Pyxidicoccus xibeiensis: one gene and its partner. The protein of the gene in region 2 interacts with the protein of the main gene of each other region in a pairwise test. Links are inferred from orthologs where the notes say so. Each region holds a gene or a part of one and is shown on either strand. Other genes may lie near its edges. The genes, in order: LXT23_RS26140 and LXT23_RS39135.

What was found.
Region 1: the proteins of LXT23_RS39135 (region 2) and LXT23_RS26140 interact in binary tests that used the Escherichia coli proteins (3 or more experiments, as listed by UniProt). The link is inferred for Pyxidicoccus xibeiensis from one-to-one orthologs.

What each region holds. Positions count from the first base shown.
Region 1 is NZ_JAJVKV010000005.1:891,433-898,077, reverse strand. Bases 2,203-5,141 are described here. They hold LXT23_RS26140 (protein-disulfide reductase DsbD family protein), read right to left. Parts: upstream 4,424-5,141; coding sequence 2,981-4,423; downstream 2,203-2,980. Other genes in these bases: LXT23_RS26135 (SPFH domain-containing protein), read right to left, coding at 4,485-5,141; LXT23_RS26145 (tRNA-uridine aminocarboxypropyltransferase), read left to right, coding at 2,363-2,977; LXT23_RS26150 (hypothetical protein), read left to right, coding at 2,203-2,366. Outside these bases: LXT23_RS26160 (sugar phosphate isomerase/epimerase family protein), read right to left, coding at 1-694; LXT23_RS26155 (DMT family transporter), read left to right, coding at 824-1,702; more of LXT23_RS26150, read left to right, coding at 1,818-2,202; more of LXT23_RS26135, read right to left, coding at 5,142-6,572. UniProt on the Escherichia coli protein: Required to facilitate the formation of correct disulfide bonds in some periplasmic proteins and for the assembly of the periplasmic c-type cytochromes.
Region 2 is NZ_JAJVKV010000013.1:235,130-241,834, reverse strand. The notes cover bases 1,571-4,569. They hold LXT23_RS39135 (TlpA family protein disulfide reductase), read left to right. Parts: upstream 1,571-2,792; coding sequence 2,793-3,347; downstream 3,348-4,569. Other genes in these bases: LXT23_RS39125 (alpha/beta hydrolase family protein), read right to left, coding at 4,567-4,569; LXT23_RS39130 (zinc ribbon domain-containing protein), read left to right, coding at 3,393-4,565; LXT23_RS39140 (heme lyase CcmF/NrfE family subunit), read left to right, coding at 1,571-2,793. Outside these bases: cytochrome c biogenesis protein CcsA, read left to right, coding at 1-90; LXT23_RS39150 (hypothetical protein), read left to right, coding at 93-275; LXT23_RS39145 (cytochrome c maturation protein CcmE), read left to right, coding at 281-769; more of LXT23_RS39140, read left to right, coding at 766-1,570; more of LXT23_RS39125, read right to left, coding at 4,570-5,445; LXT23_RS39120 (peptidoglycan-binding domain-containing protein), read left to right, coding at 6,102-6,650; LXT23_RS39115 (hypothetical protein), read left to right, coding at 6,670-6,705. UniProt on the Escherichia coli protein: Involved in disulfide bond formation. Catalyzes a late, reductive step in the assembly of periplasmic c-type cytochromes, probably the reduction of disulfide bonds of the apocytochrome c to allow covalent linkage with the heme.

The DNA of each region.
Region 1 (6,645 bases), on a different replicon or contig from region 2:
GCGGCATGATGGTCGTGGACCAGCCCGGAGCGCTCGTGTCCCGCGATGCGCCATGGATGCTGGCGAGCGCGAGCCGGGGCGCCGCGGCGGTGATGACCTCCGCGAGCCGGTCCCGATGGCCTGCCTTGAGCTCGTGGCAGAGGTGGAGCGACGTCTGGAGCTCCGGCAGGCCCACTGCGTCGATGAGCGCAAGCGACTCCTCGGCGGTGGCCACCCCGGCCCCCTCGTGGGGATACAGCACCACGCGGACGCCTCGCGCAGTGGCCATGGAGGTCAGCTCCCGCACCGCGGAGACCCTCGCCTCGTGCCGGCTCGCGGGGTTGCCGAGGATGAGCCAGAGGTCCGTGCCGTGCGGCGCGAGCGTAGCGAGCAGGCTGTCGAGCTCGGCGCGGTTCCAGTCCGGCTCGAAGTGGAAGTCGAGGAGCACCGCGCGCATGCGGAACGTGCCACCGCGCACCTGCTGCGTGGCGGCGAAGGCGTTGAAGCCTTCCTCCCCGGGCCAGAACAACACCATCCCTTCGTACCCGTACGCGTCGAGCAGCCCGACCTGGTCGGCGGGAGTGCGGGACTCGAGCGTGAAGTTGAAGGCCCCGAACGGATTGGGGAGCGTGCCCGTGCGCTCCTCACCACAGGCGAGGGTGAGCAGGCTGGCCACGAGACTCGCGAGCAGGGCACGGTGCTGACGGAGCGGCATGGTCGCGACCCTAGCAACGCGCGCAGCAGCGGCGAGCAGGACCGGGGGAAACCACACGCCCGCGGTGACTGGTGTACGCTACGCCTCGCCGGAGCCTTGGGGTGCGCCGGTGTTACCAGGAGTCACGCGGTGCGGTACTTCGCCATGGTCGCGGCCGGGGCCACCCTCTGGGGGTGCTGGGCGCTCTTCCTGCGTCCCGCGGGGCTGACAGGGCCGCAGAATGCACTGCTGGTGCTCGCGGCCATGTCGCTGCCGGCCCCCTTCCTGCTGCGTCGCGAGGCCCTGCGCGACAGGCGCGCGACGGCGGCGCTCGCGGTGATTGGCGTGGCGGACGCGGCCAACGTGGCCCTCTTCTTCGCGGCGATGCGAAACGGCCCCGTCTCGGTGGCCGTGCTGACGCACTACCTCACCCCGCTGCTGCTGGCGGTGACGGCCCCCTGGGTGCTGGGCGAGCAACGCTCGACACGGGCGCTGGTGGGCGTTCCCGTGACGCTGCTCGGCCTGGCGATGCTCGTCCTCCAGCCCGGGAGCGGCTTCTCCGGACGGACGGCGGCCCTGGGCGCCGGGAGCGCCATCTTCTGCGCGGCCACCATCCTGGGCGCCAAGGAAGCCGCGCGCGCGTACTCGCCGCTCGCCGTCACCTCGCTGCACGCGCCCATCTCCGTCGCCATGTTGCTGCTCTACTTCGGCGGCGAGGCCCTACCCCCCGCGCTGGACGGAGCCGCACTCCGCGTCCTCGCCGGTGGGTTGGTGTGCGGCCTCATTGGAAACATCCTCTTCAACGCGGGCCTGCGACGCGTCCCCACCGCCGCCGTGGGCGCCCTCACGTACCTGGAGCCCCTCACGGCCTCGGTGGTGGGCTGGGCCGTCTTCGCGGAGGCGCTGACGCCGGTGGGCATGGCGGGAGGCGTGCTGGTGTTGGTGGCGGGAGCCTGGGTCGCCGCCGAGCGCCGGGCGCCCGTGCTCATCCTTCCAGCGTCGGAGCCCCAGGTGGCCCCCGCGCCCTGAACCGTCCACCCAATTCCCCCCTTGCATGCGCGGGGACTCCTTTGGTCCTCTTGGGCCCCGCCGAGCAGAGACACCCTCACAGTAGTCCTTCAGTTCCTGGCGACGCCGTATGCCTATGGAAACCGCAGCTGACAGCCGTGAGTACCGCGTGGTCTTCTTCTGCCCGGCTTCGAGCGCCCGGCTCGAGCGGCTGGAGGCGCCCGTGCGGCGGTTGCTCTCGCGCATCCAGGCACCGCCCGCGGAGCTGGCGCCGCTGCAGGAAGCCGGTCCGCTCACCGAGGCGGGGTGGCAGGTGTTCCTCGTCCGCTCGCTCACGGAGCGCTCCGCCGCGCAGGCCATGGCGGCCTACGTCAGCGAGGCCACCTGCGCGCTCGCCGCGGAGCTGGATGCTGAGGTGCTGGGCCTCTACGTGGACGTGTCGGGTGACTCGGCCCGCATCTGCCGCTGTGGCCCCGAGGACGGCCCCGAGACGTTCGCCGGCCGCCGCCAGGCCGCGCTCAACCGCACCGCCGAGTGGCTGGAGGTGGCCCCCACGAGCCTGTCCGCCCTCTTCCACCTCGACCTGCCCGACGCGGACTACGAGCCGGACGCGGACGACCGCTTCGTCGAGGAGAAGCTGCGCGAGGCGCGCACCCTGATGGAGCGCTATCGTCAGGGGAAATGAGGTCTAGAACCCCCGAGGACCTCGCTGGCCGCTGCCCGCGCTGCTTCCTGCCCACCCTCCTGTGTCTGTGCGCCGAGCTTCCCTGCCTCCCCACGCGCACGGAGCTGGTCGTCATCCGCCACCACAAGGAGACGCTGAAGTCGACCAACACCGCGCGCATGGCGGCGCTCGCCCTGCCCCGCTGCCGCATCGTCTCCTACGGCTCGCCGGGCGTGCCGTTCGACGCCTCGGTGCTGGACGCGCCCGGCACCTGGCTGCTCTTCCCGGACGCGCAGCAGTCCCCCGCGCCGGACGCGCCGCTGCCAGCGCGGCTCATCGTCCTGGACGGGAGCTGGGGCCAGGCACGGCGCATGGTGCAGCGGGTTCCCGCCCTGCGCAGGCTGCCGGGGCTGAAGCTGCCGCCGCCCCTGCCGGACACCCGCCGCCTGCGCCGTCCGCCGCACCCGGACGGCATGTCCACCCTGGAGGCCATCGCCGGCGCGCTGGCGCACCTGGAGGGCGAGGACGTGGCCCGCCCCCTCTATGCGCTGCACGAGGTGATGATTGACCGGGTGATGATGAGCCGCGGCCGGCTCGCCATGCCCGGCTGCGACGAGGACGACGGAGACTGAGGCTCAGCAGGTCTTCCCGTCGGTGCAGCGCGCCTTCTTCATCTCCGCGGCGAACGGGCTGGGCTCCAGGAAGCCGGTGACGCGCGGCCTGGTGAGCACCTCGCCCTGGGGCGACACGAAGGCCACCGTGGGCAGGCCCTCCACGCCGAAGCGCTCCATCAGCGCGTCGAGCGCGTCCTCGGCATTCGTAGCGTCAATCTTGATGTTGAGGAACTGCCCCTCGTCCGCCGTGGAGATGACCTCCGGCGCGGGGTACGTCTCGCGGTCCAGCTCCTTGCAGGCCGCGCACCAGTCCGCGAAGAAGTCGATGAGCACCGGCCGCCCGTCCGCCTTCGCCTGGGCGAGCACCTTGTCGAACTCCTCCGGCGAGAAGGTGGCCTGCTTCGCGGGCATGACGTGGTGCCACTGCCACGACGGCGCGCGCGGCGGCTCGGCCAGCCCCAGGCGCACCCACAGCGCGCCCACCGGCCCCGCGTCCAGCGCGCCGCCGCGCAGCACCAGCGCCACCACCACCAGCGCCACGCCCAGCGCCTTCAGCGAGAAGTCCCGCGTCCCTTCCTTGAACGAGCGATGCACCGCGCCCACCAGCACGCCCACCACCGCCAGCGCCGCGGCGAGCGCCGCGCCGGGCAGCTGCCCCACCTGCGCGCCCAGCCCCTTCACCGTGTCCCGGGCCCAGGGGAAGGCGTCCTTCAGGTAGTTGAAGGCCAGCGCCACCAGCATGATGCCCAGCACGCTCTTCACCCACTCCATCCACACGCCGCCGCGAGGCAGCCGCACGGTGAAGACGCCGATGAGGAAGAACGGCACGCCGATGCCCAGCGCGTAGATGAACAGCAGCACCGCGCCCAATGTCGTATTGGCCGTCTTCGCCACGAAGGCCAGCAGGCCCGTCAGCACCGGCCCGGTGCACGGCGCCGCGAGGAAGCCGGACACGCTGCCCATGAGGAACGCGCCCGCCACGCCGCTGCCGCCCACCGAGTTCAGCTTCGTCTGCAGCGACGAGGGCAGCGCCAGCTCGAAGGCCCCGAACATGGACGTGGCCAGCAGCAGCAGGAACACCGCCAGCCCCGTCACCACCGCCGGGTGCCCCAGCAGCGCGCCGAAGGCCTGCCCCGTCTTCGCCGCCAGGATTCCCAGCGCGCTGAACACCACCCCCATGCCCACGATGTAGGACGAGGTGAGCAGCAGCGCCTTCCCCCGTCCCTCCGCCTTCCGCGCGCCGAAGACGGACACGGTGATGGGGATGAGCGGGTAGACGCAGGGCGTCAGGGCGGTGAGCAGCCCACCGGCGAACACCACCGCGGCGCCCACCGCCAGGCTGCCCGACTCCAGGAACCGGGCGGCGTCCAGGCCGGCATTGGGGCCGGTGGGCAGCAGCCAGGGAACCACGGCCACCGCGACACCGGCCAGCACGGCCAACACTCCCAGCTTCCTTGCGTCCATCGCGCTTTTGCTCCGTATTCCCCGGGGGCCCTCCTTCTATACGCAGGCCCGGGGCTACGGGCTACTGCGCCGTGGGAGCAACCGAGGAAGCAGGCGTCTTCAGCCCGGCGGAGCGCGCCAGGCCCATGACGCCTTCCACGGCGGCGGCGATGTAGCCAAACGGATTCGCACCATCCACCGCGGTGACGTGCACCTCGCCCATCTTCTGCTGGAAGGCCGCGGCCACCTGGGGCAGCTGCTGCGCCAGGGTCATCTGGATGACCTCCGCGCTCACGCTGTTCTCGATGTCGCGCAGCGCGCGCGCCTTGCCCAGCTCCAGCTCCTGGTGCGCCCGGTCCTTGCGCGCGCGCAGCTCGGCGATGGCCACCTCCGTCTCGACGATGGACCTGCGGGCCTGCACCACCTGGAGCTCGGCATGGAGCCGCTCCGCCTCCTGCTGGTGCTCGGCGAGCAGGGCCTCGTGCCGCGCCGTGGCCTGCTCCTGCTCGCGGCGCATGCGCTCCAGCACCATGCGGCTCTTCTCCGCGTCCGCCTCCTGCTCGGCCCGGAGCCGCGCCAGGTCCACCTCCTGGTCACGCTTCTGCTTCTCCAGCAGCAGCTCCTGCTCGCGCCGCTGCTTCTCCAGCGCGAACTCCTGCGCGTGCTGCTGCGCCGCCAGCTCGACTTCCTGCTCGCGCTGCTGGCGCGCCAGCTCCATGCGCGCCTTGGTGGCCTCCGCCTCCTGCTCCCGCTGCAGCCGCGCCAGCTCCAGCTGCTGCTCGCGCTCCTGCCGGGCCAGCGCCAGCTCCGCCTCGCGCTGCTGGCGCGCCAGCTCCATCTGCGACTTCGCGGCCTCCGCCTCCTGCGCGCGCTGCAGCCGGACCAGCTCCACCTTCGCCTGCGCGGCCTCCGCCTCCTGCGCCAGCTTGAGCTTCTCCAGCTCCAGCTTCGCCTGGCCCACGTCCGCTTCCTGCTCGCGCTTCAGCCGCTCCAGCTCCATGCGCTGGCGGGCGGCCTCCGCCTCCTGCTCGCGCTGCAGCTTCTCCATCTCCACCTGCGCGCGGCTGGTGGACAGCGCGCGCTCGGAGACAATCTTCGCCTCGGCCAGGCGCGCCTCGGCGGCCAGCGTCTCCAGCTTGGCCTGCTCGTCGGAGACCTGCTTCTTCTGGCGGACCTCCTGCTCCGCGGCCAGCTTGGTCAGCGCCACCTCGCGCTCCACCGTGGCCTGCTCCTGCTTCAGCGTGCGCTCCTGGGCGAGCTTCGCCTCGGCCACGCGCGCCTCCACCGCCAGCGCCTCCAGCCGGGCCTGCTCGTCCGCCACCTGCCGCTTCTGGCGCACCTCCTCCTCGGCGGACAGCCGCTGCAGGCTCAGCTGCCGCTCGGCCTCCGTCTCCTCGCGGTGGACGAAGCGCTCCTTGGCCAGCTCCGCCTCACGCGCCTGCCGCTCCTGCTCGCGGCGGAAGCGCGCCTGCATGTTCTCGAAGACGGTGGACGACAGGACGCGCACGTCCTGGATTTCAATCGTGTCGAGGATGACGCCCCAGCCCGCGTCGGACTGGTCCTCCAGCTTGCCCCGGCCCGCCACCACCGGAGCGATTTCCCGCATCAGCTCCGCGGCGATGCCCTCCTTGCGCTTGGAGAGGCACTCCTCCACCGACATGTTCGCCACGAGGCGCCGCGCCGCGCCCACGAACATCTCCCGCAGCAGCTCCGCCAGCTTCTCCTGCGCCCGCTCCGGGAAGGAGAAGTTGAGCATGCGGAAGGCCACCAGCGGGTCCGCGATGCGGTACACCGCGAGGCCCGTCACCTGCACGCCGACCTTCTCGTTCGTCACCTGGTCCGCGGTGAACTGCAGCCGCTGGATGCTGGTGGGGACGATGGCCACCGAGTCACCCGGCAGCTTGAAGCAGCTGGCGCCCTGGCCGCTGACCTCGCGCACCCGGCCGCGGCGCATGTGGACGAGGAACTCGCTCGGCCGCGCCGTCACCAGGCCCCAGCGCTTCATCTTCTCCGGGTCCTCCACCGGCTTGCCCGTGCGCCAGCCGTCCACATGGCGCGGCTGCTCCAGCCGTCCGCCGCCCCCTCCGCCCTCTACACGGACGAGTGGCGCCCGCTCACCGGACTCCGGGGACTCCTTCGACCTGGCCGCCTGCTTCGTGTTCGCGCTCATGCCTGCCTCCCTTGCGCACCTCCCCCTGTGCAGGCAGCCGGCCAAGGCAGGGCCCACCGGGAAATCAGGCCTT
Region 2 (6,705 bases):
CTGGCCGAGCGCCGGGCCGAGGTCGCCCTGCCGGAAGCCCTCGGTGACGCGGGCCTTCCCCCCGCCCACAACTCCTCGAAGGTGGCCTGAACATGACGACCCTCTCGACGCTTCTGATGCTGGCGGCGGCCCCGGGCCAGGTGGGCAGCGGCCGCCTCGTGGGTGGCTGGGGCTATGTCTGGGCCTGCTACGCCGTTACGATTGCCTCGCTCGCTCTCTACGCCCTGTCCCTCTGGGTTCGCCGTCCCGGGGCCTCGCCCGACGCCAAGGAGTAACCGCCATGACGCCCGTCGCCCGAAACCGCATCATCGCCCTCGGGGCCCTGCTCGTGGCAGGTACCGGCCTGGGGTTCGTGGCCTTTGGCAACATCGGTGAGAACCTCGTCTATTACTGGAGCCCCTCGGAGATGCTGTCCCAGGGGAGCCGCGCCTATGACGCCACCATCCGCCTGGGCGGCGTGGTGGAGCCGGGCAGCATCCAGTGGAACGCGGAGCACACCACGCTGCACTTCCGCGTGGCGGACGACAACAAGGAGGGCGCCAAGAGCGTGCTGGTGCGCTCCACCGAGACGCCCCCGCAGATGTTCCGCGACAAGATTGGCGTCGTCGTGGAGGGCACCTACGACAAGTCCGGCGTCTTCAGCTCCAACCGGCTGATGGTGAACCACTCCAACGAGTACCGCGCTCCGAAGGAAGGCGAGGAGCCGCGCAAGTGGCAGGAGACGCTCTCCGACGCCACCACCGCCTCGGCGGGCACGGGGGCGAAGTGAACGGGACTGTTGGATATGGCCTGGTGCTCGGAGGGCTCGCGTTCGCGGCCTTCGGCGCCATCGTCGGGCTGGTGAGCGGGCTGCGCCGCAGCGAGGCGGGCTTCCCGTGGGTGATGCGCGCGGTGTGGGGCTTCGCGGCCTGCATGGTCGGCGCGAACCTGGTCATGGTGAACGCGCTCGTCACGCACGACTTCAGCGTGAAGTACGTGGCGCAGGTGGGCAGCCGGGACACCCCGCTCTTGTACACCGTGGTGTCGCTGTGGAGCGCCCTGGAGGGGTCCATCCTCTTCTGGGGCTTCATCATGGCCGGCTACATCGCCGCCTTCGCCTTCATCCACCGGCGCGAGCACGCGCGGTACATGCAGCTGGCGCTGGGCACCATGCTGGCGGTGGGCGTCTTCTTCGCCTTCCTCATCGCCGGCCCGGCCAACCCGTGGGGCGCGGTGTCCCCGGTGCCGGCGGACGGCCCCGGCCCCAACCCGCTGCTGCAGAACCACATCCTGATGGTCATCCACCCGCCCATGCTCTACCTGGGCTACGTGGGCATGACGGTGCCCTTCGGCGTCGCGGTGGCGGGCCTGCTGCGCGGCGAGATTGGCGAGGCGTGGATGGCGCCCCTGCGTCGCTGGACGCTGGTGGCGTGGCTCTTCCTGTCCATCGGCATCATCCTCGGCGCATGGTGGGCCTATGCCGTGCTGGGCTGGGGCGGCTACTGGGCGTGGGACCCGGTGGAGAACGCGTCCTTCCTGCCGTGGCTGACGGCGACGGCGTTCATGCACTCCACCATGGTGCAGGAGCGCAAGCGGATGCTGAAGCTGTGGACGCTGAGCCTCGCGCTCGCGTCCTTCGTGCTGACGATTCTCGGCACGTTCATGACGCGCTCGGGCATCTTCAACTCGGTCCACTCCTTCACGCAGTCGGACATCGGCCCCACGTTCCTGGTGTTCCTGGGCGTGCTGCTGGTGGTGTGCATCGGCCTGCTGGCCTCGCGCGGCCACCTGCTGGTGCCGGAGGGGAAGCTGGCCTCGCCGCTGTCGCGTGAGACGAGCATCCTGGTGAACAACCTGGTGTTCGTGGCCATCACCTTCACGGTGCTGCTGGGCACGCTGTACCCGCTGGTGTCCGAGGCGGTGCGCGGCATCCGGGTGAGCGTGGGCGAGCCGTACTTCAACAAGATGGCGGTGCCGGGCGGCATCGCGGTGCTCTTCCTCATGGGCGTGGGCCCGGTGCTGCCCTGGGGCACGCCGGACAAGGCCACGCTGCGGCGGCAGTTCATCATCCCCGCGGTGGTGGGGCTCATCGTCACGGCGGCCTGCTACGCGGCGGGGCTGCGGGGTGTCTATCCGCTGCTGACGTTCGGCCTGGCGGGCTTCGTCACCGTCGTCACCCTGCGCGAGCTGGCGACGCCGGTGCGCGTGCGCATGTCCGAGCGCCGCGAGGGCCTGTTCACCGCCCTGATGACGAGCGCGTCCAAGGCGCAGCGCCGCTTCGGCGGCTACGTGGTGCACCTGGGCATCGTCCTCATCATCGTCGCGGTGGCGGCCTCGTCCGCCTACGTGGAGCACACCTCCGGCACCCTGAAGAAGGGCCAGACGATGGAGCTGGACGGCTACCAGATGAAGTACCTGGGGCTGACCAGCGGCGAGGAGCCGCACCGCACCTTCGTCGCCGCGCGCCTGGAGGTGACGCCGCCGGGCGGCGAGGTGATGGAGATGAAGCCGCGCCTGAACTACTACGAGCGCAGCTCGGACCCCATCGGCACCCCGGCGGTCCGCGAGACGGCGGGCGAGGACCTGTACATCTCCCTGATGGCCTTCTCCGAGCAGGCCGGCACGGCGAGCTTCAACGTCTGGGTCTTCCCGCTGGTGGGGTGGATCTGGTGGAGCATCCCCCTGCTGGTGCTGGGCACGCTCATCGCCATCTGGCCGCGCCGCAAGGCCGCCATGGCCATGGCGGGCGCCACCGTCGAGGTGGGCGCCGCGCCGCCGCTGGCCAGTGGTGACGCTGAGCGGGGGGCGGCCTGATGAAGCGCTGGCACATCCCCGTGGGCTTCGCGCTCGTCTGCATGGCCCTGCTCTTCGTGCTCTACAAGGGCTTCGGCCGCAACCCGCACGAGGTGCCCTTCATGATGACGGGCAAGCCGGCGCCGGCCTTCACGCTGCGCGCGCTGGACAGCGGCGAGAAGGTGAGCCTGGAGGACCTGAAGGGCCGCCCGGTGGTCATCAACTTCTGGGCGTCCTGGTGCGGGCCCTGCATGATGGAGCACCCGGTGCTGGAGTGGGGCTCGCGGCAGTTCGGCTCGCAGGCGGTGTTCCTGGGCGTCGTCTTCGAGGACACCGAGGACAACGCGCGCCAGTTCCTCCAGCGCAACGGGGCCAGCTTCCCGCAGCTGGTGGACCCGCGCTCGCGCATGGCGGTGGACTACGGCGTGGCGGGCGTGCCGGAGACGTACTTCATCGACCCCCAGGGCGTCATCCGGGGCAAGCACGTGGGCCCCATCGACCCGCAGACGCTGACCACCCGCATCCGCGAGCTGACGGGAGAGGCCCCCGCCGCCAACGCGGAGGCCGCGCGGTAGTCCCCCTCGAGTCAGCGAGCCTTCCGTCAGTGAGGTAGAGAAGCCATGCGGTGCCCGGAGTGTGGCGAACGAGCCGCGGATGCACGGCTGAAGTACTGCGAGAACTGCGGCGCGAAGATGCCGGCGAGCCCCCAGCAGGGCACCGGCGCCCGCCCCGCGCTGCGCTCCTCCCGCCCGAGCCGCACATCCGAGGAGCCGGCGTACGCCGCGGAGATCCTCGACGAGGTGGAGGAGCACTCGCGGCCCCGTGTCGTGGGCGACGCGCCCGAGCTGGACGCCGAGGACAAGACGGACCCCGGCCAGGCGGCACGGCCCGCCTATGAAGGTCCGAAGTGGCTGGCCCACGTCCCGGCGCACTCGCCGAGCGTGCTGGGCGTGGGGCTCCTCGCCCTGGCGGTGGTGCTGTCCGCCCTCCCCTTCTTCGCCGGCGCCGGGGTGCCCGGCACGCTGCTGGCGCTGGTGGCCGGCGCGCTGCTGGTGACGCGCGAGCTGCACGAGGCGGGCGAGGCCCCCGGCTTCACGCAGGCGGTGCCCCCCGTGCTGCTGCGTCCCGAGGTGGCCGCGGTGTCCACCGTCGTCCTCGCGGCCATCGCCGTGAGGATGCTGGGCCTGGGCCTCTCCCCGCTGCTGTGGGTGGCCGGCGCGGGGCTCGTCGCGTACGACCAGTGGCGCAAGGTGCTGGCGGGGCCGGACGGCGCCCTGGCGTGGTTCGAGCCGCGCCAGCTGCTGCGCATGCCGGACGTGGTGGCCCTGGCCGGCGTGACGCTGTGCCTGCTGACGCTCTTCGGACCCTGGGCCGTGCTGACCACGGGCCTGGACGCGATGCCGGACAACGCGCCCGTGCCGCAGGGGCCTCCGGAGCTGCGGGTCATCAACTCCCGGCGCCCCTCGGACGACGTGCTCTACACGCGCGGGGGCGACGTCGCGATGCTGTCCGGCTGGGACTTGCCGGCGTCCGTGCTGGTGGAGCTGGCGCTGCTGGCGGTGCTCGCGCTGCTGGCGCTGCGGCCGGACGTGGCGCGGCCGTCCTGGGCGCGCTTCGTGCCCGCGGGCGCCGTGGGCCTGAGCCTCGTCTGGGCGGCGCTGAACATGCGCCTCGGCGTGGGCCCCATCGCCTTCGTCATGGGGCTGGGCGCGGTGGGCTTCGTCGCCTTCCGCCAGCTCCGAGGGGAACAGCCGCTCCCCCCGGAGCCAGAGCCGGCGCCGTACGAGGACTGAACTACGGCGTGGTGAACTGCGTCAGCCAGTTCAGGTTGGTGCGCAGCGACCACGGCGCGGTCCCGCTGCGCCACGTGGAGTCCAGCGTGAGGCCGATGCAGCCGCTGTTGCGCATGTAGCAGTGGTCGGCGGTGCCATCCGCGACTTGCGAGTCGTCGATGATGTACCAGCCGCTGTTGTTGCTCCGGAAGCAGGACATGGCCAGCGGGCACGACAGGCCCGTCATCTCCGTGCTCTGGCTGCGCACGCCGGACGCGGTGGGACCGACGAAGGCGTCCTGCTCGCCGTTGACGATGCGGAGGCGGTCGCTGGGCAGCGCGCGGTTGCCGTCCGCGACGCAGGAGCTGAGGTTGTAGATGGAGTACTGGACGCCCGCGCCCAGGCCGTAGGCGGCGCGGACGCGCGAGTCGTGGTTCTTCGCCAGGATGGCCATGATGGAGCCCTGGCTGAAGCCCGACACCACCACGCCCTTGGAGCAGTCCGCCTTGGCGCGCGAGCACAGCCGGCTGATGGCGCTGGAGGAGCGGCCGGCGTCGTAGATGCAGCGGGAGCGGCTGTTGAGCGTGGAGCACGAGCCGAAGCTGCCGTTGTCATATTCCACCGTGGCCGCGACATAGCCGCGGGCCGCCATCTCCTCCACCGCCGCCAGCGCCGAGGAGTGGTCGTATTGCTCGGTGGTGCCCACGGTGTACACGAACACCGGGTAGCGGCCCGAGGCCGCCGGCTCGCGGCCCCGGATGCTGTACGTCGTCCCACAGATGGTGCCGCTGCCGCCCGAGTACGTCGCGGTGAAGCTGCTCAGGGTCTGCGCCTCCGCGGAGGGCATCCACACCAGCGCCAGGAACACGCCAAGGAGAAAGCTCGGACCTGCCGTCTTCATGACTTCACCTCGTGTTGTGGGTAGGGATTGACTCGGGACATCGACAGACACAAACCGGCCTCACGGCGCCAGGCTCGTTGATACACATTAAGAACTCCGACACGACGTCTGTCCATACCTATTTTTGCCGGCTAGCTCGTTTTCCTGGTTTGGTTCCGCACTGCGAAACAGGCTCATTGGCCTGTGTATCTGTTTCGGCCTGCGGAACGGATTCCCGAGTGAAGCCGCCCCGGGTTTCGCTGGGTGGAACACCTCGTTTCGCCACGCGGAAGAATTGAATGCATTGCATCTGCAATTGATTACCGACTGCCTCCCAGCACCTGCTTCACCGGGGACAGGGGGGCTGGCGCGCTCCATCTGTCTTGCATTGGACAGAGCGAGGGAGAGGCGCCTGGGGCGTCACGCAGCGATCACTCGGTCCACCTGTCCGGCCATTCCTCCGTCGCCTCCCCGACCCGGCAGGTTCAGCTGAGTTAACCCAACCAACAGAACGCGCGATTCGTCCTTTTCGGTTGCGCTGCGTTCCGTGGGTTCGCGTACCTTGGCGCCGCCTTCATCACGGTGACAGCACCAGCGCGAGTCCAGGCACGGGGGAACGCGGCATGGTCAGCCCGAGGGTGGCACCCATCCGGACAGGAAGTACGAATAGCTTCACCTTGAAGCAGCGACGCCTGCACGTCGTCCTGCTGGACCCTCGAGAGGCGCCCTACGCGGGCCGTGACTACGTACTGACTGTCGGCCGGACGGAGCTGCGCGGGACGACCGCCGCGGACGGCTCGCTCGTGCACGAGGTCCCAGGGCTCTCCAGTGGGGAGCTGCTCCTGGTGGTGCCCTCCCCCGCGCATGCCGCGACGCCAGCCCCGGTAGAGGCCTCGGTTCCTGCAGGCGCGCCACCGCCCTACCCGCCGCCCATCTCCGACGGGGACTTCCCGGACGCGCTGCCCGCCACCGTGGCGTCAACCCCCGAGCCGGTGACGCTCCACTGGACGCTCCAGCTCCAGTCCCCGGCGACCTTCGAGGCAGATGCGCTTCGCGCCTTGCAGGAGCGGCTGCACAACCTGGGCTACCCCGTCGAAGGTGAGCGCGGCGCGCCCGGGCCCCGGACCCGGGCGGCAGTCCGGGCCTTCCAGCGGCACCAGGGCCTGCCCGAGACGGGACAGCTCGCGGACGTCCATCGCGAGCTCGTCCGCCTCCACGACGCCTGACGCGCCCCACCCCGCCCCCATGCCTCGCATCTCGCTCACGGCCAGCGTCGCCCTC